Regions from separate parts of the Lysinibacillus sp. 1 U-2021 genome, predicted to be linked through region 2. Evidence: predicted binding sites of a transcription regulator. Region 2 holds the regulator's gene; each other region holds the start of a gene.
What was found. Region 2 encodes CtsR, which represses protease genes until heat stress. Its sites were predicted from a motif close to ATGGTCAATAAAGGTCAAACA; they were not measured.
Positions count from the first base shown of each region.

Region 1: clpP (ATP-dependent Clp endopeptidase proteolytic subunit ClpP) is a predicted target of CtsR. The motif match lies at 1,794-1,814, and genes of this name have one in related genera.
Region 3: QH639_RS07700 (ATP-dependent Clp protease ATP-binding subunit) is a predicted target of CtsR. The motif match lies at 3,255-3,275, and genes of this name have one in related genera.

Region 1 covers NZ_CP123966.1:715,127-722,926, reverse strand. The annotation lists gene QH639_RS03840 (amino acid ABC transporter permease) at 1-134, opposite strand, end outside; gene QH639_RS03835 (basic amino acid ABC transporter substrate-binding protein) at 221-1,018, opposite strand; tRNA gene QH639_RS03830 (tRNA-Arg) at 1,517-1,591, opposite strand; gene clpP (ATP-dependent Clp endopeptidase proteolytic subunit ClpP) at 1,901-2,491, shown strand; gene QH639_RS03820 (HPr family phosphocarrier protein) at 2,546-2,803, opposite strand; gene whiA (DNA-binding protein WhiA) at 2,916-3,863, opposite strand; gene QH639_RS03810 (gluconeogenesis factor YvcK family protein) at 3,930-4,925, opposite strand; gene rapZ (RNase adapter RapZ) at 4,930-5,823, opposite strand; gene QH639_RS03800 (NUDIX hydrolase) at 5,833-6,300, opposite strand; gene trxB (thioredoxin-disulfide reductase) at 6,648-7,592, opposite strand; gene QH639_RS03790 (tetratricopeptide repeat protein) at 7,755-7,800, opposite strand, start outside.
Region 2 covers NZ_CP123966.1:3,320,678-3,328,477, forward strand. The annotation lists gene QH639_RS17130 (hypothetical protein) at 1-118, shown strand, start outside; gene corA (magnesium/cobalt transporter CorA) at 163-1,125, opposite strand; gene QH639_RS17140 (class I SAM-dependent methyltransferase) at 1,159-1,842, opposite strand; gene QH639_RS17145 (DUF4870 domain-containing protein) at 1,968-2,273, shown strand; gene QH639_RS17150 (CtsR family transcriptional regulator) at 2,541-3,011, shown strand; gene QH639_RS17155 (UvrB/UvrC motif-containing protein) at 3,025-3,567, shown strand; gene mcsB (protein-arginine kinase McsB) at 3,564-4,673, shown strand; gene QH639_RS17165 (ATP-dependent Clp protease ATP-binding subunit) at 4,663-7,107, shown strand; gene radA (DNA repair protein RadA) at 7,199-7,800, shown strand, end outside.
Region 3 covers NZ_CP123966.1:1,486,721-1,494,520, forward strand. The annotation lists gene QH639_RS07675 (DegV family protein) at 1-124, opposite strand, end outside; gene QH639_RS07680 (Cof-type HAD-IIB family hydrolase) at 267-1,076, opposite strand; gene QH639_RS07685 (prolyl oligopeptidase family serine peptidase) at 1,198-1,962, shown strand; gene QH639_RS07690 (metal-sulfur cluster assembly factor) at 2,016-2,324, shown strand; gene QH639_RS07695 (Crp/Fnr family transcriptional regulator) at 2,385-3,071, opposite strand; gene QH639_RS07700 (ATP-dependent Clp protease ATP-binding subunit) at 3,340-5,466, shown strand; gene QH639_RS07705 (YjzD family protein) at 5,516-5,710, opposite strand; gene QH639_RS07710 (beta-ketoacyl-ACP synthase III) at 6,176-7,114, shown strand; gene fabF (beta-ketoacyl-ACP synthase II) at 7,145-7,800, shown strand, end outside.

The sequences.
Region 1 (7,800 bases), 2.4 Mb from region 2:
AGGCCTAAAAATAGCCCTAATAGAATACCGCCAAAATAACCACTAAGTGTCAAAATAAGTGTTACGCCAATACCTCGTATAAACATATCTCGGTAGTTCCAGACAATGTCCCAGCGTAAGTCAAAGATGTCCATCCGAAAACCCCATTCCCCTTTAAATTACGATTAATAAATGAGCCGTTAGCACAATCACTATGTTAATAGCATCATTTCATTCATTTTTATTCAAAATCAATGCCTGTAATTTCTTTTAATTTACCGTTTTCTTTAATCTTTTTAAGACCTTCGTTTAATTTATCTAGCAATTCTTTATTCCCTTTTTGAACCATGAAGCCATAGTATTCTTTTTCGAATGCATCATCTTCAATTACTTTTAGTTTTTGATCTGGGTGAGCTTTGATATATTCATAAACTACTGCGTTATCTCCGATAGCTGCATCAACATTCCCATTTAACATTTCTTGAATAGCGATTGGCTGACTTTCAAAAGCCATAATATTTGTACTTGCTTCCCCTTGTAGCTTTTTCGCCGCCATATGACCAGTAGCATTGATTTGTACAGATACTTTTTTATCTTTTAATTCATCAAGAGATTTAATCTTTGAATCTTCTTTCACAACAATTAATAACTGAGACTCATAATACGGTTCTGTAAAATCAAATGATTCTTTACGCTCTTCCGTAATTGTGATTCCAGAAGCACCGATATCTGTTTCACCGTTTTTAATTGTTTGGAACACTGGCTCCCATCCAATATTATTCCACTCAACCTCAAAGTCCATCTCATCTGCAATAGCTTGTAGAATATCGACATCAATCCCCACAATTTTCCCTGAATCGTCAACAGATTCAAATGGTGCAAAAGTGGCCTCAGTACCTACTTTATAAACTTTTTTGCCATCTCCACCATCTTCTGAAGAAGAGCTACCTGAAGATGCATTATCTTTTGTACCACATCCTGCAAGTGCTAATGTTAATGCTGCAATTATCATCAATAACATCCAACCTGTTTTTTTCATTGTATTTCCCCCTAGTTCGATAATTTTCCGAATTACGTATTATTTTTCGCAATTCGGAAATGTTAGACTATTAGGTCAATTATATTAACATTATAGTATTTAGACAACAACTTTTCGCATAAAATAAAATATTTTTTCATATAAATTTATAAGAAATTCATATAATTTGAGAAAACATGTATAAATAACAAGAAAATTAACCTAAAACTAATATATATACAATATGAACCATGCCAAATTTCGATAAATTTAGGCAAAAAAAAGAATCCCCTCAGATAGGATTCTTTTTTTTCGACTATTACTAGTCTCACGTACAGTATGTTCACTAAAAAATAATTTGGAGTTGTTGCTTTTTTGAAGGTTTGAAAGGAATAAATAGGGGAATAATGCCAACTAGGACAGTATTCCCTTTATTCTTCCTCTCGATCTCCAGTAAGCAGGCTGCTAAACTACTTATTAGGAGATGAGCTATAACAGTATATCAATTAATCAGTAAAATGGCGCCCTCGGAGGGAATCGAACCCCCAGTGCAAGAACCGGAATCTTACGTGTTATCCATTACACCACGAGGGCAAAAGACACAAAAAAAAAGTACTCACTCTAGGCTTACGAAAAGCATGATGTAGATAACCCTCATTTTTGAAGCATACCTGCAAAATAGTGTCCTGTACTTTAAACCTTATAACCTTAATCATTATACAAGCCTATCCTATATAATTCAACCATAGAATGCAAAAACAATTTATTTTTTTTAATTTCACTTTAGCAGGGTTAATATTTGACCTTCCCTGACTATAATGTGTATGATAAGGATACAGCTGAAATACAAAGGAAATTTTTCAGCAAAGGTATTCGAATTTAGCTTTTTAAGGAGGATTTAACATGAATTTAATTCCTACAGTTATTGAACAAACTAGTCGTGGTGAGCGTGCATATGACATTTATTCACGTCTACTTAAAGACCGTATTATCCTTTTAGGAAGTGCTATTGATGACAATGTTGCTAACTCCATTGTCGCACAGCTTCTTTTCCTACAAGCAGAAGATCCAGATAAAGATATCTCTCTTTATATTAACTCACCTGGCGGATCCATTACGGCTGGTATGGCTATCTATGACACAATGCAAATCATTAAACCACAGGTACAAACAATTTGTATTGGTATGGCTGCATCAATGGGAGCTTTCCTACTTGCAGCTGGAGAACCTGGTAAACGTTTTGCCTTACCAAATGCTGAAGTCATGATTCACCAACCACTAGGTGGTGCACAAGGTCAAGCGACAGAAATTGAAATTGCTGCTAAACGTATTCTATTCTTACGTGAAAAATTAAATGGCATTTTATCTGAACGCACTGGTCAACCACTTGAAGTCATTGCAAGAGACACAGATCGTGATAACTTCATGACTGCTGAACGTGCAAAAGAATACGGTTTAATCGATCATATTATGCACCGTAGCGATAATAAATAAAAAATAGAAGGCATCACAGAATTACTCTGTGATGCCTTTTATATTTAATGAATGTTAATCTTCATTTTCAATAATTGTTGCCAATGCTGTAACCGCTTGCTCAGCATCGTTACCTTCACTGCTTAAAGTCACTTCGGTACCTTTAGCAACTGCTAAGCTCATAACACCCATAATGGATTTGGCATTTACTTTTTTCTCATCTTTTTCTAGAAAGATATCAGCACTAAAACGATTTGCTTCTTGCACAAATAGTGCTGCTTGTCTAGCTTGTAGTCCTAATTTTAATTTAACCTGGACTCTTCTCTCAATCATTCTCAAAACTCCCCTTCACTACCGTTCGTCTATTAGTTTTATCTTACCTTACTTACTGGCAAAAGAACAATAAGCGATTAGCATGACATTCATACCTGAAAAGTATGATAACTTAACCACCTATTTTTTCACCACGCCTTAATGCATCCGCAATCTCATCAATTTTTCTCAATCGATGGTTAACACCAGATTTACTAACCGTTCCACTAGATACCATTTCACCAAGCTCTTTTAATGTCACATCTTGGTATTCAACACGGAGACGTGCTATTTCACGAAGCTTCTCTGGTAGTTGATCAAGACCAATTGAATTTTCAATAAATCGAATATTCTCAACCTGCCGTAATGCTGCTCCAATGGTTTTATTTAAATTGGCAGTTTCACAGTTCACAATACGGTTGACACTATTACGCATATCTCGCAAAATCCGAACATCTTCAAATTTCATCATAGCCTGATGCGCTCCAACAATATTAAGGAAATCTGAAATTTTTTCCGCTTCCTTTAAGTAAGTTACAAAGCCTTTTTTACGTTCAATTGTTTTGGCATTGAGTTCAAATTCATTCATCAAATCCATTAATGCCTCACCATGTTCTTTATATAAAGAATAAACCTCTAAATGATAAGCCGATGTTTCTGGATTATTGACGGAACCTCCTGCTAAAAAGGCTCCTCTTAAATAAGCTCTTTTTTGGCCACTCTTTTGAATGAGCTTTCTTGAGATAGTATGGTTAAATTGAAAGTCGTCTGAGATGATTTCTAAATCAATTAATAGCTCACGCGCTCCTTCTCTAACACGGCATATATACACATTATTTTTTTTCAATCGCATTTTCTTACGAACAAGTAATTCAACATTGTACGGATACAATTTTTTCATAATCGTATATAGTCTTCTAGCAATTGCAGCGTTTTCGGTTTGCACGTCTAAGCTTAGTTGTTTATTTGCAAAGGATAATGAACCATTCATACGAATTAGGGCAGAAACTTCTGCTTTCATACAATGATTGTCCGCTTCTATTTGTGTCAATTCTTTTTTTGTTTCAGAAGCAAAAGACATATCACGCCCCCCCTTTCATTCATGATTTCTATGTATATGTTCATCTTACCATATACAATAAAGCCATTATGTTTCTATTATTGGTCCTCTTACTTTTTGATGGTAAATATCAGCATAATCTACCAGCCATTCTGCAACATTTGTAGCATTATGTCGAACCGTTCCATCTGGACGAATTGTAGCAATGTCTCGTTTGATAACTTCTAATCCCATACTTTCAAGCTTTGCTACGTCAAATGTTACTGGTTCCGCTCTTTCTTCTTTATACAGTTCTTTTACAGGGTTAGGGAGTTCTTCATCATTTACTAAAATGGAATCGATAAAATCATGGCCAACATGCTTATGTATAGCTGTTACATGATCGCCTGCTGTATAAGAAATGGTTTCACCCTTTTGTGTCATTAAATTACAAACATATATTTTTCTTCCCTTAGCCTTAACAACTGCTTCACCGATTTCCTTAACAAGCAAATTCGGAATAATACTTGTATATAAGCTTCCTGGTCCTATTAAAATATAGTCTGCACGAAGTATTGCACGAATAGCTTCTGGCAACGGTTGCACATTTTCAGGTACTAAAAAAACGCGATTAATGCGTTTTGTCGCTGTCGGAATTTTTGATTCTCCCTCGATAATTGAACCGTCCTCAAGCACAGCATGTAAGGTGATTTTTTTATTAGCAGCTGGAATAACTCGACCATGAACTTTTAAAACCTTTCCCATCTCACTGATAGCATGATTGAAATCACCGGTAATATCAGTAAGAGCTGTAAGCATTAAATTCCCTAAGGAGTGACCTCGTAAGTCTTCAGATGCCGAAAAACGGTATTGAAACATTTGCTCTACAAGGGGCTCAATATCTGATAATGCTGCAATCACATTGCGTACATCACCAGGCGGTGGGATATCGTAATCATCACGTAAACGACCTGAAGATCCACCATCATCTGCTACCGTTACAATAGCAGTAATATCAAATGGGTGATGCTTCAGCCCGCGAAGTAACGTGGAGAGCCCTGTGCCACCACCAATTACCACAAGCTTTGTTTGCTTTTTCCCCATTCACTCATTCCTTTCTACGATTAATATCACGATGCGTAATAACCGTATTTTCCTTGCCCGCAAAGTATGCACCAAAAAATTCTGCTAATGTCACGGAGCGATGCTGGCCCCCAGTACAACCAAAAGCAATAACAAGCTGTGATTTACCTTCTTGTCGATAGAGAGGAATCATAAAGTCTAATAAATCCGTCAGTTTTTGTATAAGGATCTGCGTATCTTCCAACGCTAACACATAAGAAGATACCTCTGTTTGTAGACCCGTTTTTGGACGTAGCTCCTCCACATAATACGGGTTTTTAAGAAAACGAACATCAAACACTAAGTCCGCATCAATCGGCATACCATGTTTAAAGCCAAAGGACATAATGTTAACGGTAAAAATAGTGTCTGCCTCACTTGCAAATTCTTTGACGATTTTTTCACGTAATTGCTTTGGTTTCATGTTAGATGTGTTATAAACAAAATTGGCACGACCCTTTACTTCAGATAAAAGTACTCGTTCCTGTTTAATTCCATCTAGAGGTAAACCATTCACTGCTAATGGATGTGCACGTCTTGTTTCTTTATAACGTCTGACTAATGTGGCATCATCTGCATCTAAAAATAAAATACGAGCAACAATATCGCCTTCTTTTAGTATATGGTCTAATGCGCCAATTAGAGCATCAAAAAAGTCACCTCCGCGCATATCCATTACTGCTGCAATTCGGGTACTGTTTTTACCAGAATCTCTTAATAAGGTTAAAAAAGTTGTAAGTAACGCAGGTGGTAAATTATCAATACAGTAATACCCTAAATCCTCAAAGCTTTGAATAGCTACTGTTTTCCCAGCCCCAGACATTCCTGTAATAATAACCAATTCATGTGTACTTTGTTGGCCTTCAACCACCACTGTCATGCAACTCCTTTATTGTTCTTTTGAAATTTGTATTTTCTGATGAAGTAATTCAAAATCTGTTGTATAGTCAAACGTGCCATACTGAATGCCTGATTGCGAAACAGCAAATTGTAAATTAGTTCGATCTCCTTCAGCCATTGGCAAATGTGCTAAATCCTCTACTGGGTGCCATGCAAGTTTGCCTTCTCTTGTTTCTTCGAACGGTACTCCATCTACATCCTTTGCAACAAATGTATAGAGCATCCATTCATCCACTACGTCATTGTTTTCTTTAATGATCATCGTATAAACACCCTTTAAATGAACATGTAAAGGTATGACGTTTGTCTCTTCTTGAAACTCTCGAATAGCAGCCTCAAAGATTGACTCGCCACTCTCCATTTTCCCTCCAGGAGCTACATACCAGCCTCGTCTTGGTTTCTGAAGTAATAATACTTTACCGTCTTTTACGGCTATTAAATTTGCAATTCTTTGCATAGGCACACCTCTAATCACTTTTGCATTCTACTCTTCATTATAACAAGACCTTGTAAGTTTTGTCCTCATTTACAACTCTTGTACGTAGACAATTAACAATTTAGTTCTATTCAAAGATAACCATTTCATCTTGGGCGAAATTTACATTTTCGTGATATTATTATTTGATTTTTTACGCATAAAAAAAGTAGGTTGCTCCCACCTATGGAGGCGGAAACAACCTACTAAACAAAATAAAAGGGGGATTGCTAATTACATTTTTAATCATACACCTTTTATATGTCATTCAAGTTACAGCAATATTAAAACCACATTAAAATTGTATTTTTTTCCTTAAAATAGCCATATTAGGCATTAATTTTCTCTAATAGCTCTTCTACATAATGTTGAACAGCTTGCGCGGCAATACTACCGTCACCAGTTGCTGTTACAATTTGACGAAGTGATTTTTCACGAACATCTCCAGCTGCAAAGATACCTGGAATTTTTGTTTCCATTGTTTCATTTGTCAAAATATAGCCAGCCTCATTTAAAATACCTAATGACTCAAATGGTTTAGTTAAAGGTAGCATACCTATATAGACGAATACACCATCTGTAGCAAATTCAGATTCTGTACCATCAACAGTTGATTGTAGTGTTACACTGCCAACTTTACCATTCGCTTCATTGATTTCTTTTACAGTTGCATTCCAAATGAAATCAATTTTTTCGTTGGCAAAGGCACGATCTTGTAGAATTTTTTGTGCACGTAATTTATCGCGACGGTGGACAATTGTCACTTTGTCAGCAAAGCGAGTTAAATAAACACCCTCTTCAACAGCTGAATCTCCGCCACCTACGACAACTAGATTTTTTTGTTTAAAGAATGCACCATCACATACTGCACAGTAGCTGACACCACGGCCACCAAGTTCTTTTTCACCAGGCACACCCATTTTTTTATACTCAGCACCAGTGGTAATAATAATGGCACGTGTTTTATATTCTTTTGCACCTGATTTAATTGTTTTATATTCTTCTCCATCGATGATTTCTGTGACATCACCATAGGCATATTCAGCACCAAATTTTTTAGCGTGCTCAAACATTTTTGTAGAAAGCTCTGGTCCTAAAATTGTCTCAAAACCTGGGTAGTTTTCTACTTCTTCTGTGTTTGCCATTTGTCCACCAGGAATGCCACGTTCAATCATTAGAGTTGACAAATTTGCACGAGATGTATAAACAGCGGCAGTCATCCCAGCAGGACCTGCACCAATAATTACTACATCATAAATTTTTTCTTCCGACATAAATACTTCCCCCTAAACAGAATACTTTTTATCTTCATTCAACCAATACATGTAACGCCATCTATAGAAGAAGATCAATGACGCTAAGGAAAAATTGGTGATAGCGTTAGTATGTTCATCGTATGTGAAAGTATAAAGTTATTCAACTATGTTGCTCACACATTAATTATGACTGTTTGGCAAAAACGTTAAGATTTCGTCAATATAC
Region 2 (7,800 bases):
ACCAGATATTGAGCAATTATTAATTACTATATGTGCAGCTTTGGGATCAGGGGTATTAGCCTACTTTTTATTTCCACAGCAGGGTGATAATAAGATTGATGACAGAGGACCGTATTAATAGATTAAAAAAACTGCTCGTTTTCATTAAAACGAGCAGTCTTTTTATGGTTTAAACAGTTTAAACCAGCCTTTATGTTTAAAGACAGCCAACATAAAGATAACGATAATTATCATAATCCCAAGTACAATAAAATAACTGTATTGCCCATGTAGCTCAGGCATGTTATCGAAATTCATCCCATACACACCAGCAATGAAGGTAAGTGGTATAAAGATAGTAGATACAATTGTTAAAGTCATCATAATGCCATTCATGCGGCTAGAACTCATAGCCATATAACTATCCCGCATGTCTGCTGTAAGCTCTCGATTAGATTCAACCATCTCTGTTAGCTTAAGTAGATGGTCGTAGATATCTCCAAAATAAGCTCTCTCCGATTTTTTTAGTGAGAAACGGTAAGAATTGAGAATGCGATATAAAAGATCACGCATTGGTAAAATAGTACGTCTTAAGTCAAGCAAGTCACTACGGAACTCGAAGACAATTTTCATGGCATTTACATTACTTTGGTATGTAAGTTCACCTTCTAAAGCATTTAGATGATCTTCAATTTTGTAAACGAGTGGAAAATAACTGTCAACAATTTTATCGATAGTTTGATACGTTAGGTATACAGTACCTCGCTCCCAATTCTTCGGTTGGTTTTCCAGCATCTTTTGCACCTTCTCTATCTCAGGGACAGGATTTTTATGGAAGGTTATGATGAATTTATTGGAGGCAAAAATATTAACCTCCTCCGCAGCTAACGTCTCTTCGTTTACCCGATGAATGACAAAGAAATGAAAATCATCATAAAAATCGAGCTTAGGACGCTGCAACCTCATTAAGCAATCTTCAATAGCGAGAGGGTGAAAGTGGAAAAATGTATCCAACAATGATTCCTCCTCGGCTGTAGGACAATTAAAATCAACCCAATACCATTCAAATTCTTGCTGATGTATCTCTTCTAATGGAAAATCCTTTAACAATTGTTGTTGCTTTGTAATGCCAATGGTGCTTATCACGGTTTTCACCTCAAATTATTTACTACAAAATTGTTAGCGCTCCTCTTTAAAGCATACCCAACCACCGAACAAAGTAGTGGCAAAAAATCTAGAAGGTTTAGTAAAACCCGCACTTTGTAAAAGTGTTAAAATTTCCTCTTCACTCATAAAAGAAAGGGAACGAATGGATTTTTCCATCTCTGCTACATCGGATAAAGAAAGTCTAGTATGCTGTAGCCAATAAGAACGCCATAAATCAAATTGTAGTTCTGTTTCTAAAGAGCCTAGCTGACCATATTTTGAAACAAGGACAAATGGTGCTCCAGGTTTCAAATGTCTTGCTATTTCTGTTATTGTTTCGAGCTTTTCTTTATAATCATGAATAAAATGCAAGACGAGAACACAACTTGCCGCATCATACTGAGTAGAAGGCAGCGAAGCATCAAGTATTGTAGCCTGATGGAATGACATATCATTAGGAAGAGTGAGTAAACGCTCTTTAGCTATAGTAAGCATGGATTCTGATGGATCAATGCCAGTGAATGACCAGTGAGGTCTTCCTTCTGCAAGCTGTATAATTTCATTGCCACTTCCTGCTCCCACGACTAGCATGTTAGCATTTTCTGATAGCCTAGAATGATAAAAAGTTTGTATTAAACGTAGCATGGCATCATAACTAGGCAATGTACGGCGAATACCCTTTTCATATTCATTTGCTAATGTGTTGTTAAATTCCAACGCTCCTCACAGCCTTTCAAAAAAATTTTAAAAAATCTTTCTTAATGTGAAACTATTGCGGGTATAGTTCCGTAAATAGTAGTACATAAAACATAGAATAAAGTTCAAAGAAAGGGTTGATATAGATGGAGACTAAATGGTCTAAAGTAATCATACACGCAAGTGCATTTTTTGCGCCATGGTTAGTGCCCATTATTTTCTTTTTAATTAGTTCGGATGAGGAAGTAAAGGCAATTTCTATTCAAGCACTGCTATTCCAAATTGTCATGGGTGTTTTAATTGCTATCTCTGTTGGTTTAAGCTTTGTCCTTATTGGCTTACCATTTTTAATCATTTTCGGCATTATGGTATTTGTGGTACCGATCATCGGTATCGTAAAAGCATTGTCTGATGAACCTTGGCGTTATCCAATTGTTGGTCGCTGGGTATAATTTTCATAGACGCAAGTATATGCTAGTTGCATATGCTTGCGTTTTTTCTATGACGAATAAGGGTACATTAGGTGTATAAGGAAATTATTAAACCGTAAACAAATAATCGAAAAAGGGCTCTTTTCGGCTCTTAAAAAGCCTTTTTCAAGACTTTCCACTTTTCTATGGGCGAAATCATTGCAATTTTTTTCAAGCGTTTTGTATAATATACTCAAAGAAAGTCAAAGATAGTCAAAGTCAGTGAAGCAAGCGAGGTGTATTCCTAAAATGCGTAATATATCAGACATCATAGAGGGTTACTTAAAGCAAGTACTTGAATTAGGTGGAGAAGGGCATATTGAAATTAAACGTAGTGAAATCGCTGATAAATTTCAATGTGTACCATCACAAATAAATTATGTTATTAATACAAGATTTACTGCCGAGCGGGGTTACCTTGTTGAGAGCAAACGTGGTGGTGGTGGATACATTCGAATTTTACGTGTCCGCGCGAATTCACAGATTGATTTAATCGACGATGTTCTCAGGCAAATTGAAGGTGGGGCATCACAAACAATGGCAGAAGATTTGGTTTATCGACTCATTGATGAGCAGGTAATTTCCAAGCGAGAAGCGAAATTAATGTTAGCAGCAATTGATCGCTCCACGATCGACTTGCATCTCCCATTAAGAGATGTCATTCGATCAAAAATATTGCGAGCAATGCTGACAACAATAAAATACGAACAACAAAAATAGTGAGGTGATGGAAATGATATGCGAACATTGTAAACAACGTAATGCGACAGTTACAGTAACACAAGTTCAAAGTGGGCAAAAAGTAGAGCATCATTATTGTGACGTCTGCGCCTCACAATTCCATCCATTTCATGCAGAGTTTAAACAAGAGCCAGTATCTATTCAACAGTTATTGTCTAACTGGTTTGGCTCTCCTACATGGCAAAAGGTGGGGGAAAAACAACAGGTACAACCACAACAGCAAACATGCCCACAATGTGGATTTTCGTATAAGCAATTTTTAAAAGAAGGAAAATTCGGGTGCCCAAGCTGTTATGACACATTTGGAGATCATTTGCCAAAGCTTTTTAATCGTATTCAGGCAGGTCCACAACACATTGGAAAAATGCCTGGTGCTCGCAGTAATGTGTATGTTATTAAAAAGCAAATAGAAGATATCCGCAAGCGTATGAAATCCGCCGTAGATGAAGAACAGTTTGAAGAAGCGGCGAAGCTACGTGATGAAGTCAAAGAGCTAGAGAAGCATCTACAATTTGAAGGTGGTGATGTGACATGATGATTGAATCGTTTTTAGAGCGTGCGACACCAACTTGGATGCATATCAAAGATGATTACTCAGATATCGTCATTAGTACACGGATCCGCCTTGCACGAAATTTAGATGGCTATCGTTTTCCATTAGCGTTTTCAGAAAATGAGGCACTGCAAGTGGAACAGGCCGTTACACATGCAATCAGCGATAGCCCAACTCTTCAAAATGATTATGCTTATTTTGCTATAAAGGATTTAACCCCTTTACAGCGTCAAATTCTTGTAGAAAAGCATTTGATTAGCCCGCAACTGGCTAAAAAAGAGCAAGTGGGCTCTATACTACTCTCTGAAGACGAATCCGTTAGCATTATGGTGAATGAAGAGGATCATTTACGCATTCAATGTATGACAGCAAGTTTTCAACTTCAAAGTGCCTATGAACAAGCAAATAAGATTGATCGTATCCTAGAGAAAGTATTACCGTATGCTTTTCGAGATACTTTTGGTTATTTAACAAGCTGTCCAACGAATATTGGTACGGGTCTACGAGCATCCGTCATGATGCATTTACCCGCCCTTACATTAACTGGGCAAATGAATCAAATTATAAATGCCATGACACGCTTAGGAATGACTGTAAGAGGTATATATGGTGAAGGAAGCGAAAATTTAGGGAATGTTTATCAAGTGTCTAACCAAATTACACTTGGGAAGACAGAGGAAGATATTTTAGCAGATATACAAAGTGTCGCCGAAAAGATTATTCAAAAAGAGCGGCATGCAAGAGGTAAATTAATGGAAAAGGCAGAGCTTGCGCTAGAAGATCGCGTATATCGAGCTTTAGGCACCCTTACACATGCAAGAATTTTAACAAGTGAGGAAGCTGCTACTTGCCTATCTAATGTTCGTTTAGGAGTAGATTTACAATTGATTGATGGTATACAAGCAACGACTTTAAATGAATGTGTTGTTAGTATGCAACCAGGTTTTTTACAGCACTATGCAGGTGAGGCATTACCACCTGCTGAACGGGATCGTGTACGAGCGGAGATGCTTCGTGAGACATTATCTCAAGAACATGCGAATAAGCCTATAAATGGGGAAAAAGGAGAGGATTTATATGATGTTTAATCGTTTTACACAACGCGCGCAAAAAGTATTACAGCTTGCTCAGGAAGAGGCTATTCGTTGGAAGCACGAATCTATCGGTACAGAGCATATTCTATTAGGGCTTATACGTGAAGGCGGCGGTATTGCTGCGAAAGCGTTAGAAGCCATTGATATTAGTCCTCAAATGATTGAAGCTGGCATTGAAGAATTAGTGGGTAAGGGCAAAGAAGATGTCGGTCCAATCGTTCATTATACGCCAAGAGCTAAAAAGGTAATTGAATTATCTGTTGATGAGTCACGTAAATTAGGTCACTCCTATATCGGCACAGAGCATTTATTATTGGCGCTTATACGTGAGGGTGAGGGCGTGGCAGCTCGCGTTTTAAACAATGCGGGAGTCGGTTTAAATAAAGCTCGCCAGCAAGTATTATTGCTATTAGGTAATAATGATAATGCACAATCTGGCCAACAAGCAGCTCAAGCTGCCAATACACCTACATTAGATAGCCTAGCACGTGATTTAACCCAAATTGCACGTGAAGGTACATTAGACCCTGTTATTGGTCGAAGCAAGGAAATTACACGAGTTATTGAAGTTTTATCGCGTCGTACGAAAAATAACCCTGTATTGATTGGTGAGCCAGGTGTTGGTAAAACAGCGATTGCTGAAGGATTGGCACAGCAAATTATTAATAACGAAGTGCCAGAAATCCTTCGTGACAAACGTGTAATGACACTAGATATGGGGACAGTTGTGGCAGGTACAAAATATCGTGGAGAATTTGAAGATCGTTTGAAAAAAGTGATGGATGAAATTCGCCAAGCAGGCAACATCATTTTATTTATTGACGAATTGCATACATTAATTGGTGCGGGTGGTGCTGAAGGTGCGATTGATGCATCAAATATCTTAAAACCATCTTTAGCACGTGGGGAGCTTCAATGTATTGGTGCCACAACACTTGATGAGTACCGCAAGTACATTGAAAAGGATGCAGCCTTAGAGCGTCGTTTCCAACCAATCCAAGTGGATGAGCCGACAGTGGAAGAGGCTATTCTAATTATTCAAGGCTTACGCGATCGTTATGAAGCGCATCACCGTGTGAAAATTACAGATGAAGCGATTGAAGCAGCGGCAAAAATGAGTGATAGATATATTTCTGATCGATTCTTACCAGATAAAGCGATTGACTTAATCGATGAAGCAGGTTCTAAAGTACGCTTACGCTCATTCGCAGTACCACCAAACTTAAAGGCGCTTGAGGATAAGCTTGAAAATGTTCGTTCTGAAAAAAATGCAGCCGTATCAGGTCAAGAATTTGAAAAGGCAGCAGCGCTAAGAGATACAGAGCAAAAGCTGAAGGATGAAATTGAAGCTACTCGAAAAAATTGGAAAGAAGAGCAAGGTAAAGCCGAATCTAAAGTGACTGTGGATGATGTAGCAGCAGTTGTCTCAATGTGGACAGGAATCCCAGTAGCTAAAATTGCTTCTGAAGAATCTTCGAAGTTATTACAGCTTGAAGAAGAGTTACACAAACGTGTAGTAGGGCAAGGAGAAGCAGTAGAAGCGATTTCTCGTGCAATACGTCGTGCAAGAGCAGGCTTAAAAGATCCAAAACGACCAATTGGTTCATTTATCTTCTTAGGACCTACAGGCGTTGGTAAAACAGAGCTTGCAAGAGCACTTGCTGAAGTAATGTTTGGCGATGAGGATGCGATGATTCGTGTTGATATGTCCGAGTATATGGAGAAACATTCGACTTCTCGTTTGGTAGGTTCACCTCCAGGCTATGTAGGCTTCGATGATGGTGGCCAACTGACAGAGAAAGTTCGCCGTAAGCCATATTCAGTCGTTTTATTAGATGAAATTGAAAAGGCACACCCTGATGTATTCAATATTCTATTGCAGGTGCTTGAAGATGGTCGTTTAACAGACTCTAAGGGACGTGTAGTAGACTTCCGCAATACAGTGGTCATTATGACTTCAAACGTTGGTGCGGATGCATTAAAATACCAAAAGAGCCTTGGTTTTAATGTAGGCGGTGCAGAGTCTAAACATAAAGACATGAAGGGTACGATGTTAGAAGAATTGAAAAAAGCATTCCGTCCAGAATTCTTAAACCGTATCGATGAAATGATTGTCTTCCACGCATTAGAAAAAGAGCACTTAAAAGAAATCATTGCAATGATGGGCAATGCTTTAACAAAACGCTTGAAAGAGCAAGACATTTCGTTAGAGCTGACTGACGCAGCACTTGAAAAAATTGCTGAAGAAGGCTATGACCCTCAATATGGTGCTCGTCCACTACGTCGTGCATTACAAAAACAAGTAGAGGATCGATTATCAGAAGAATTACTAAAAGGTAATGTAGAAAAGGGTAATCAGGTTGTCATTGATTACGTAAACGATGAGTTTGTTGTAAAGAAAAAAGAGGGAGTATCCATCTCTAAATAATTTCAAGGAAAGACAGTAAGGCTTTAAGTGCCAAGCTGTCTTTTTTTCTGTACAATTAAGGATAAGAACAAATATTCGAGGTGAAAGCAATTTGGCAAAGAAAAAAACGAAATTTGTATGTTCAGGCTGTGGCTATGAATCTGCTAAATGGATGGGAAGATGCCCTGGGTGTGGTGAATGGAATAAAATGGTGGAAGAAGTAGAAATGGTTGCTAAAGGTCCACGTGGAGCTTTTCAACATTCTGCTACAGTTACTCAAAAGGCAATCCCGATTAACCAAGTGGAAGCTACTGAAGAATCGCGTGTAGCAACAGAAATGGGCGAACTCAATCGCGTATTAGGCGGTGGCATTGTACCTGGTTCTCTAGTATTAATTGGGGGCGATCCTGGAATAGGGAAATCAACATTACTATTACAGGTCTCCGCATTACTCTCGAATAAAGGGCATCGCGTACTTTATATATCTGGAGAGGAATCTATTCGTCAAACGAAATTACGAGCAGAGCGTTTAGGAGTGATTTCTCAAGAGCTTTACATATACTCCGAAACAAACCTAGAGTTTTTAAACCAAACTATTGATGAAGTACAACCTAAATTTGTCATTGTCGATTCCATACAAACCGTCTTTCATCCAGAAGTAACAAGCGCCCCAGGTAGTGTCTCACAGGTTCGTGAATGTACAGCTGAGCTGAT
Region 3 (7,800 bases), 1.8 Mb from region 2:
CAATTGAAATCACATCTTCATATTCTTTGTTGTTCAATTGCACTCGTAAAGGGAGTAGCACGACATCATTTTCTTCATAGTAAGATTTTGGTAGATCACATCCACTATCCGTAAAAATCTTCATTCTCTTGTCCCCCTAATTTCAACTTACTTTTAAAGCTTTTTAACTTTCTTCAGTAGATACTCACTTTAGATAAATAGAAGGGGTACCACTGAATAAAGTTAAACTGGTAAAAATGGAATGTTAACTTGAACTTACTACTTAACTATGATAATTTCAAGCGTTCAATGAGTATTTTTGCAATTCCATCATCATTATTCGTTGTCGTAATTTCATTGGCAATGTTTTTAAGACTTGAAATACCGTTCCCCATCGCTACACCAAGTCCAGCATATTCAATCATTTCTAAATCATTGTCTTCATCACCAAATGCGATGATGCGCTCACGAGGAATACCTAAATCTTTTGCCACATGTGCAATACCCACAGCTTTATTTAAGCCGCGACGCACAATTTCAATAATATGAAGTGGCGCGCCCCATCGACGATGTTCAATGACTTCTGCGTGCACAGCCTGCAAATGATCACGTATAATAACTGAATTCGCTTCATTTGCCTGAATTAATAAACTTGTGGGATTATCCAGGAGGTGTGTGTATAAATCCCCAAGTGTAATTTTTGGATTACCCATATTAAAAATATTTAAAATACGATCGTCTTCTGTGTGGACATAAATATCATCTTTTACCTCAGCGATAATATTTTCGTATTCATAACTGTTAATAGAATCAACGACATCATGTACGACACTTAAATCAATTGGTGTGTGCATATGTTGCCAAGAGACATTTTTAGGATGATGCACATATGCGCCATTAAAATTAACAATGGGTGTAGTGAGCCCAAGTTCATGATAATAAAGATCGCTTGCACGGTATGGACGTCCCGTCGCAATCATCACTTGATGCCCTTGTTCCTTAGCCTGCAATAATGTTTTTTTCGTTTTTGCAGAAATTTGCTGTTGATCTGTTAATAAAGTTCCATCTAAGTCTAATACGATTAAATGCGGTTTCATAGCTCGTTGCCCCTTTCCTATAGTTTGAATAGTATCTCTTTGTCTTACATTCGTCAAAATTTTGTCACAGTGAAAAAAGTTTGCTAACATAAAGATGAGAGAATAGTTGGGAGTGACAATAATGTTTGTAGAAAAAGAAGTGTGGGGAAATATTCCTTTATTACATATACATACAGACAATATGAATGAAGAAACCCCGGTAGTCATTTTTTTACATGGCTTTATGAGTGCAAAAGAACATAACTTACACTATGCATACCAATTGGTGCATGAAGGGGTGCGTGTCCTATTGCCAGATGCAAAATTTCATGGTGAACGTAGCGAAGGCCTAACGGAAATGCAAATGAATTTAAATTTTTGGGACATTGTTTTAAATTCTATTCATGAAGTACAACAATTATATGATGAATTAAAGAATAAAAATTTATTAGCTAGTCATAAAATTGGCATAGGAGGCACTTCAATGGGTGGCATCGTGACATCAGGCTGTCTGAAACTTTATGATTGGATACAAACTGCTGCAATATGCATGGGTGCACCTGGTTTTATTAAACTGGGTGAATACCAATTGCAACAATTTTCTAAAAGTGGAGTTAATTGGCCAATGTCAGAGAAAGACGTTGAAAAAATTAATGAAGCCCTTGCTAAATATGATGTCAGTTTAACACCAGAAAAATTCGCGGGTCGCCCTGTGTTCTTTTGGCATGGAGAATTAGATAAAACAGTTCCGTTTCACGAAACGTATAAATTTTATGAAACATTACGGGAATACTATGAAGCAAACCCTGAATATTTAAAGTTTATGGTGAACAAAAGGGCTGGACATGCTGTACCGCGTGACGGTATGCTAGCAGCTACAGCATGGCTTGCACAGCATTTGGCATAACAGGATGCATCTGCTATGATAAGGTTAACACTATGATGGAAGGAGAAATACAAATGGATCAGGATATGAAAGATAGCATGTTAGGTGCTTTAGAAAACGTAATTGATCCTGAGCTTGGCATTGATATCGTCAACTTAGGTTTAGTATATGATGTGGAATTAGATGATGAAGGTGTTGCAACTGTTACGATGACACTAACTTCTATGGGCTGCCCACTTGGTCCAGTCATTGTGGATCAAGTGAATACAGCGTTAGGTGAACTTCCTGAAGTAAAAAGTACAAATGTTAATATTGTATGGAATCCACCGTGGTCGAAAGATAAAATGTCACGCTATGCCAAAATGGCATTGGGCGTACGTTAAAATGGCTTATTTAAAACCCTGCTTATTGAAAAATAAGCAGGGTTTTTGCTTGTAACGAAACTAATCGATACGGCATATTTGTAATGGACAATTTTCACAGGCAATTTCATTTTTTAAAAATTGTAAATCATGAATGGTAATAAATCCTTTATCAAAAGTGATAATCTCATGTTTTTTTAAATCATTCAGCATACGATTAATCATTTCCCGACTTGTCGCACACAAATTTGCAATTTCTGTATTTGTTAGCTGAAAATCAATAAAAATCGAGTCATTTTCTACAGGTTTACCATACGTATTGGACAGCCGAATGAGCGTTGAAAATAGAGCACCTTTTTTACCGTTTAACACTAAATCGCGCAAACGACTCTGATGCTTTAAGTTTTCTGTTTGTAGCCACTTCATGTATTCCACCATAACTGTCGGCTGCTCTTCTAATAAATGCTCCAAAGATTTACGACTCAAAACATACAACGTAGAGGGTTCTAAAACTTTGGCAGTCATCGAATTATAGACGAGATTACAAAATAACGAACCTTCTCCTATTATGCTGTCAGGGCCACAAATACGAATGGTTAATTCCTTACCCGTCTCGGATTCTTGGCTAATCGAAATAACTCCTGATTGGATGTAATAAATTTCTTTTGCCCGTTCACCCTCTAGAAAAATTTTATTTCCTTTATTCACTTTGATAAAAACACCGTGGTTTTGAAAAAGATCTTTAATTTTTTCAAACATATTATCCATTAAAACCATATCTCCAACACATCGCTTTCTTTTTGTAATAAATGGCGATTATTACAAAAGGATAGTGGATTTCGATACTAAAACATAGAAACATACCATTATTATAACGTAAACTTCCATAATAAGTGAAAAAATTTTAGGGCGATTTCTTTGCTAAGCATTGTCGAGTGATGTAAAATAAAGTTAGTCAAAAAAGGTCAAACTTTTTTCTAATGAATAAGAATGGGTATATAAATAATGAGAAATATGAAAAAAAGGAGTGCTAGCTATGCAATTTCAACAAACAGACAATAAAAAACCATTAGAACAATTTGGACGCAATTTAATTGAAGAAGTAAAAAACGGCAAGATGGATCCTGTTATCGGGCGTGATGAAGAAATTCGAAATGTAATTCGTATTCTAACACGTAAAACAAAAAATAATCCTGTATTAATCGGTGAACCAGGAGTTGGTAAAACGGCAATTGTGGAAGGTTTAGCACAGCGTATTGTTAAAGGTGATGTACCAGAAGGCTTGAAGGAATGTGTATTATATGAATTAGATATGAGTGCGTTAATCGCTGGTGCAAGTTATCGTGGACAATTTGAAGAACGCTTAAAAGGTGTGCTAAAAGAAGTAAAAGAATCAGAAGGACAAATCATTCTATTTATTGATGAAATTCATACGATCGTAGGCGCAGGAAAAACAGATGGCGCTATGGATGCAGGAAATATGCTAAAACCTATGCTAGCACGTGGTGAATTACACTGTATTGGTGCTACTACCTTAGACGAATATCGTATGTATATTGAAAAGGATCCTGCCTTAGAACGTCGATTCCAGCAAGTACTAGTGCGTGAGCCATCTATAGAGGATACGGTATCCATTTTACGTGGTTTAAAGGAACGCTTTGAATTACATCACGCAGTACGTATTCATGACAGAGCAATTGTTGCGGCAGCAGAGCTATCCAATCGCTATATTACAGAACGATTTTTACCTGATAAGGCCATTGATTTAATTGATGAGGCTTGTGCAATGATTCGTACAGAAATTGATTCAATGCCACAGGAATTAGACGCAGTCACACGTCGTATTATGCAGCTTGAAATTGAGGAACAGGCATTGCGTAAGGAAAAGGACGAGGCAAGTAAAAAACGTCTGGAGCAATTACGCGAAGAATTAACAAAGTTAAAAGAGTCATCTAAGGGCATGCGACAACAATGGGAAGCAGAAAAAGAAAAACTACACGATATTCAGAAAAAACGTGAAACATTGGATAAATATCGTCGTGATCTAGATGAGGCAGAAAGTAAATATGATTTAAATAAAGCTGCTGAATTACGTCATGGTAAAATTCCAACACTTGAAAAAGATATTCAGGTACTTGAAAAGGAATTAGAGAACGGTGCAGAATCTCGTATTTTACGTGAAGAGGTAACAGCAGATGAAATCGCAGCAATTGTTTCACGTTGGACAGGAATCCCTGTAACAAAATTAGTAGAGGGTGAGCGTGAAAAATTATTACGTTTAAAGGATACATTACATGAACGTGTGGTTGGACAAGATACAGCAGTTCAATTAGTGACAGAAGCGGTATGGCGTGCACGTGCAGGTATCAAAGATCCACACCGACCTATTGGTAGCTTTTTATTTTTAGGTCCAACTGGTGTGGGTAAAACAGAACTTGCCAAGGCACTTGCTGCACAGTTATTTGATTCAGAAGATCACTTTATTCGGATTGATATGAGTGAATACATGGAGAAACATAGTGTGTCTCGACTTGTTGGGGCTCCTCCAGGCTATGTGGGCTATGAGGAAGGTGGACAACTAACGGAAGCAGTTCGCCGAAATCCTTATTCTGTGGTGCTACTAGACGAGATTGAAAAAGCTCATCCTGATGTGGCGAACATTTTATTGCAAATTTTAGATGATGGGCGCATTACAGATAGTCAGGGACGAATGGTGAATTTTACAAATACAGTAGTCATTTTAACTTCGAATATCGGATCGAGTTATTTAATGGAGGCAAAGGAAAATGATGCGGCTGTGGAGGACTTAGTCATGTCAGCCCTACGACAACATTTTAAACCTGAGCTATTAAACAGAATGGATGATATCATCTTCTTCCATGCATTATCTACTAAACATTTTACTGCGATTGCCTGGAAGTATGTGGAGCAATTGATTAAACGTGTCGCAGAGCAAGAAATTACTTTATCTGTCGAGCAAGAAGTCATTGATTGGGTAGTAGAGCAAGGTGCAGATGCCCAATTTGGAGCAAGACCACTAAAACGCTTTGTACAGCGACATATCGAAACAGCCGTTGCTAAAGAACTATTACGCGGAGAAGTTTTACCAGGGGAGACATTGCATGTGAAAATGCATGAGGGTCAATGTGTTGTGGAAAAATAACAGAAAAAACCTGTTCGGCATGAAGCTGAACAGGTTTTTTCTAGCTGAATTAATGATGGTCTGCAGCTTCTGGTGTAGGGTCGTTTGGAATGATTGCTCCAATAATAAAGATAAGGATGGAGAATACAACAGAAACGATTGCCCCAGTTTTGAAATCAAATGGTACACCAAGTACAGAGCTGACTACGTAGTTTAACATAGAAACTAGTAGGAATGACCATATGAACGTTACGATATATTGCATTAATTTCACCTCAACCGAACTTTTTTCATCATAAGGTTTTACTCATATTCATTATCATATCATAACATAAATCAAAAAAAAATGAACCATTTATGTGAAACATGGCGATTTTGTCACAACAAATATGAGATTTAGTATTTTATGTTTAGTAATGTAAAGTATTTAGGAACAGCTCTGAAATAGGGGAATGCGCTCCTAAGCGGGTGAAAAGCGCTCCAAAAGGGAAGAACACCGCTCATACATGATGCAAGGTGCTTTGAAAAATAATGAACAAGCTCAACAAAATACGATAGATAAAGCTCTAAACAGAATAACCTCATTCCATAAAATTCTTCACTTCTATATGCAAAGAACACTACCCTCAGCCGCATAAATTTTAAATCATCTTGCGTCATTCCTTTTATATGCGTTATAATTATGACCAGTTACTAATAATTGATAGTAAGAAAGCTGAGGGGTTGCTATATGAACGCTGGTATTATAGGAATAGGCAAATATGTTCCTGAGAAGGTCGTTACAAATTTTGATTTGGAAAAAATCATGGATACTTCTGATGAATGGATTCGTACTCGAACAGGCATTGAAGAACGTCATTTTGCGGCAGATGATCAGGAAACTTCAGATTTGGCAGTAGCTGCTGCAAAAGAAGCTATTGCAAATGCGGGGATTACGCCTGAGGAAATTGGTTTAATTCTTGTAGCAACTGTCACGCAGGATCAAACTTTTCCAAGTGTAGCTTGTATGATTCAGGAACAAATCGGAGCAGTTAATGCTGCAGCAATGGATCAAGCAGCAGCATGTGCAGGATTTATATATAGTTTAGTGACAGCAAAGCACTTTGTTGAGGCAAATGCTTATAAATATGTCTTAGTAGTAGGTGTTGAAAAGCTGTCGAAAGTCGTTGATTGGGAAGATCGCAATACAGCTGTATTATTTGGCGATGGTGCCAGTGCAGCTATCATTGGGCAAGTCTCTGAAGGTAGAGGTATTCTATCCTTCGAACTTGGTGCAGATGGTACAGGCGGAAAGAATCTTTATTTAACGAAGCAAGATACAATTGCGATGAATGGTCGTGAAGTGTTTAAATTTGCTGTTCGACAAATGGGTGAATCGGCTGTTAATGTATTAGAGAAAGCGGGTTTAACAAAAGAAGACGTTGATTTCCTAGTGCCACATCAGGCAAATATACGTATTATGGAATCTGCACGTGAGCGGTTAGAGCTACCACCAGAAAAAATGTCAAAAACGATTCATAAATATGGAAATACTTCAGCAGCATCTATTGGTATTTCCTTGGTAGATGAGCTCGAAGCAGGTAAGATTAAAGAGGATGATTTATTAGTCCTTGTAGGTTTTGGTGGCGGCTTAACATGGGGTGCCGTAGCCATGAGATGGGGAAAATAAGTAGGAAAAATGCTTGAGGGGAGTAAGACAATGAGTAAAAGACGAGTAGTAATTACAGGAATTGGCGCAGTTACACCACTAGGAAATAGCATCGAAGAAACATGGGCAAACATTAAAGCTGGTAAATCTGGCATTGGTGAGCTGACACGTTTAAATAAAGATCTTTTTGTCGCAAAAATCGCCGCAGAAGTAAAGGACTTTGATATTGAAAAATACATTGATCGTAAAGAAGCACGTAAAATGGATCGTTTCACACAATACGCATTAGCGGCTTCTATTATGGCAATGGAAGATGCACAGCTAACAATTGATGAAGAGCTAGCTCCACGTGCAGGTGTATGGATTGGTTCTGGTATCGGTGGAATGGAAACATATGAACAACAATTTTTAACATTCCAAGAGCGTGGCGCAAGACGTGTTAGTCCTTTCTTTATCCCAATGATGATTCCTGATATGGCATCGGGCCAAGTCTCTATACACTTTGGTGCAAAGGGGATTAATTCTTGTTCTGTAACGGCATGTGCTTCAGGCACAAACTCTATTGGTGATGCCTTTAAAGTAATTGAGCGTGGAGACGCTGATGTTATGATTTCTGGTGGTGCTGAATCACCAATCGTAACAATGGCGGTTGCAGGTTTTTGTGCCAATACAGCACTATCATTAAATCAAGATCCACAAGCAGCATG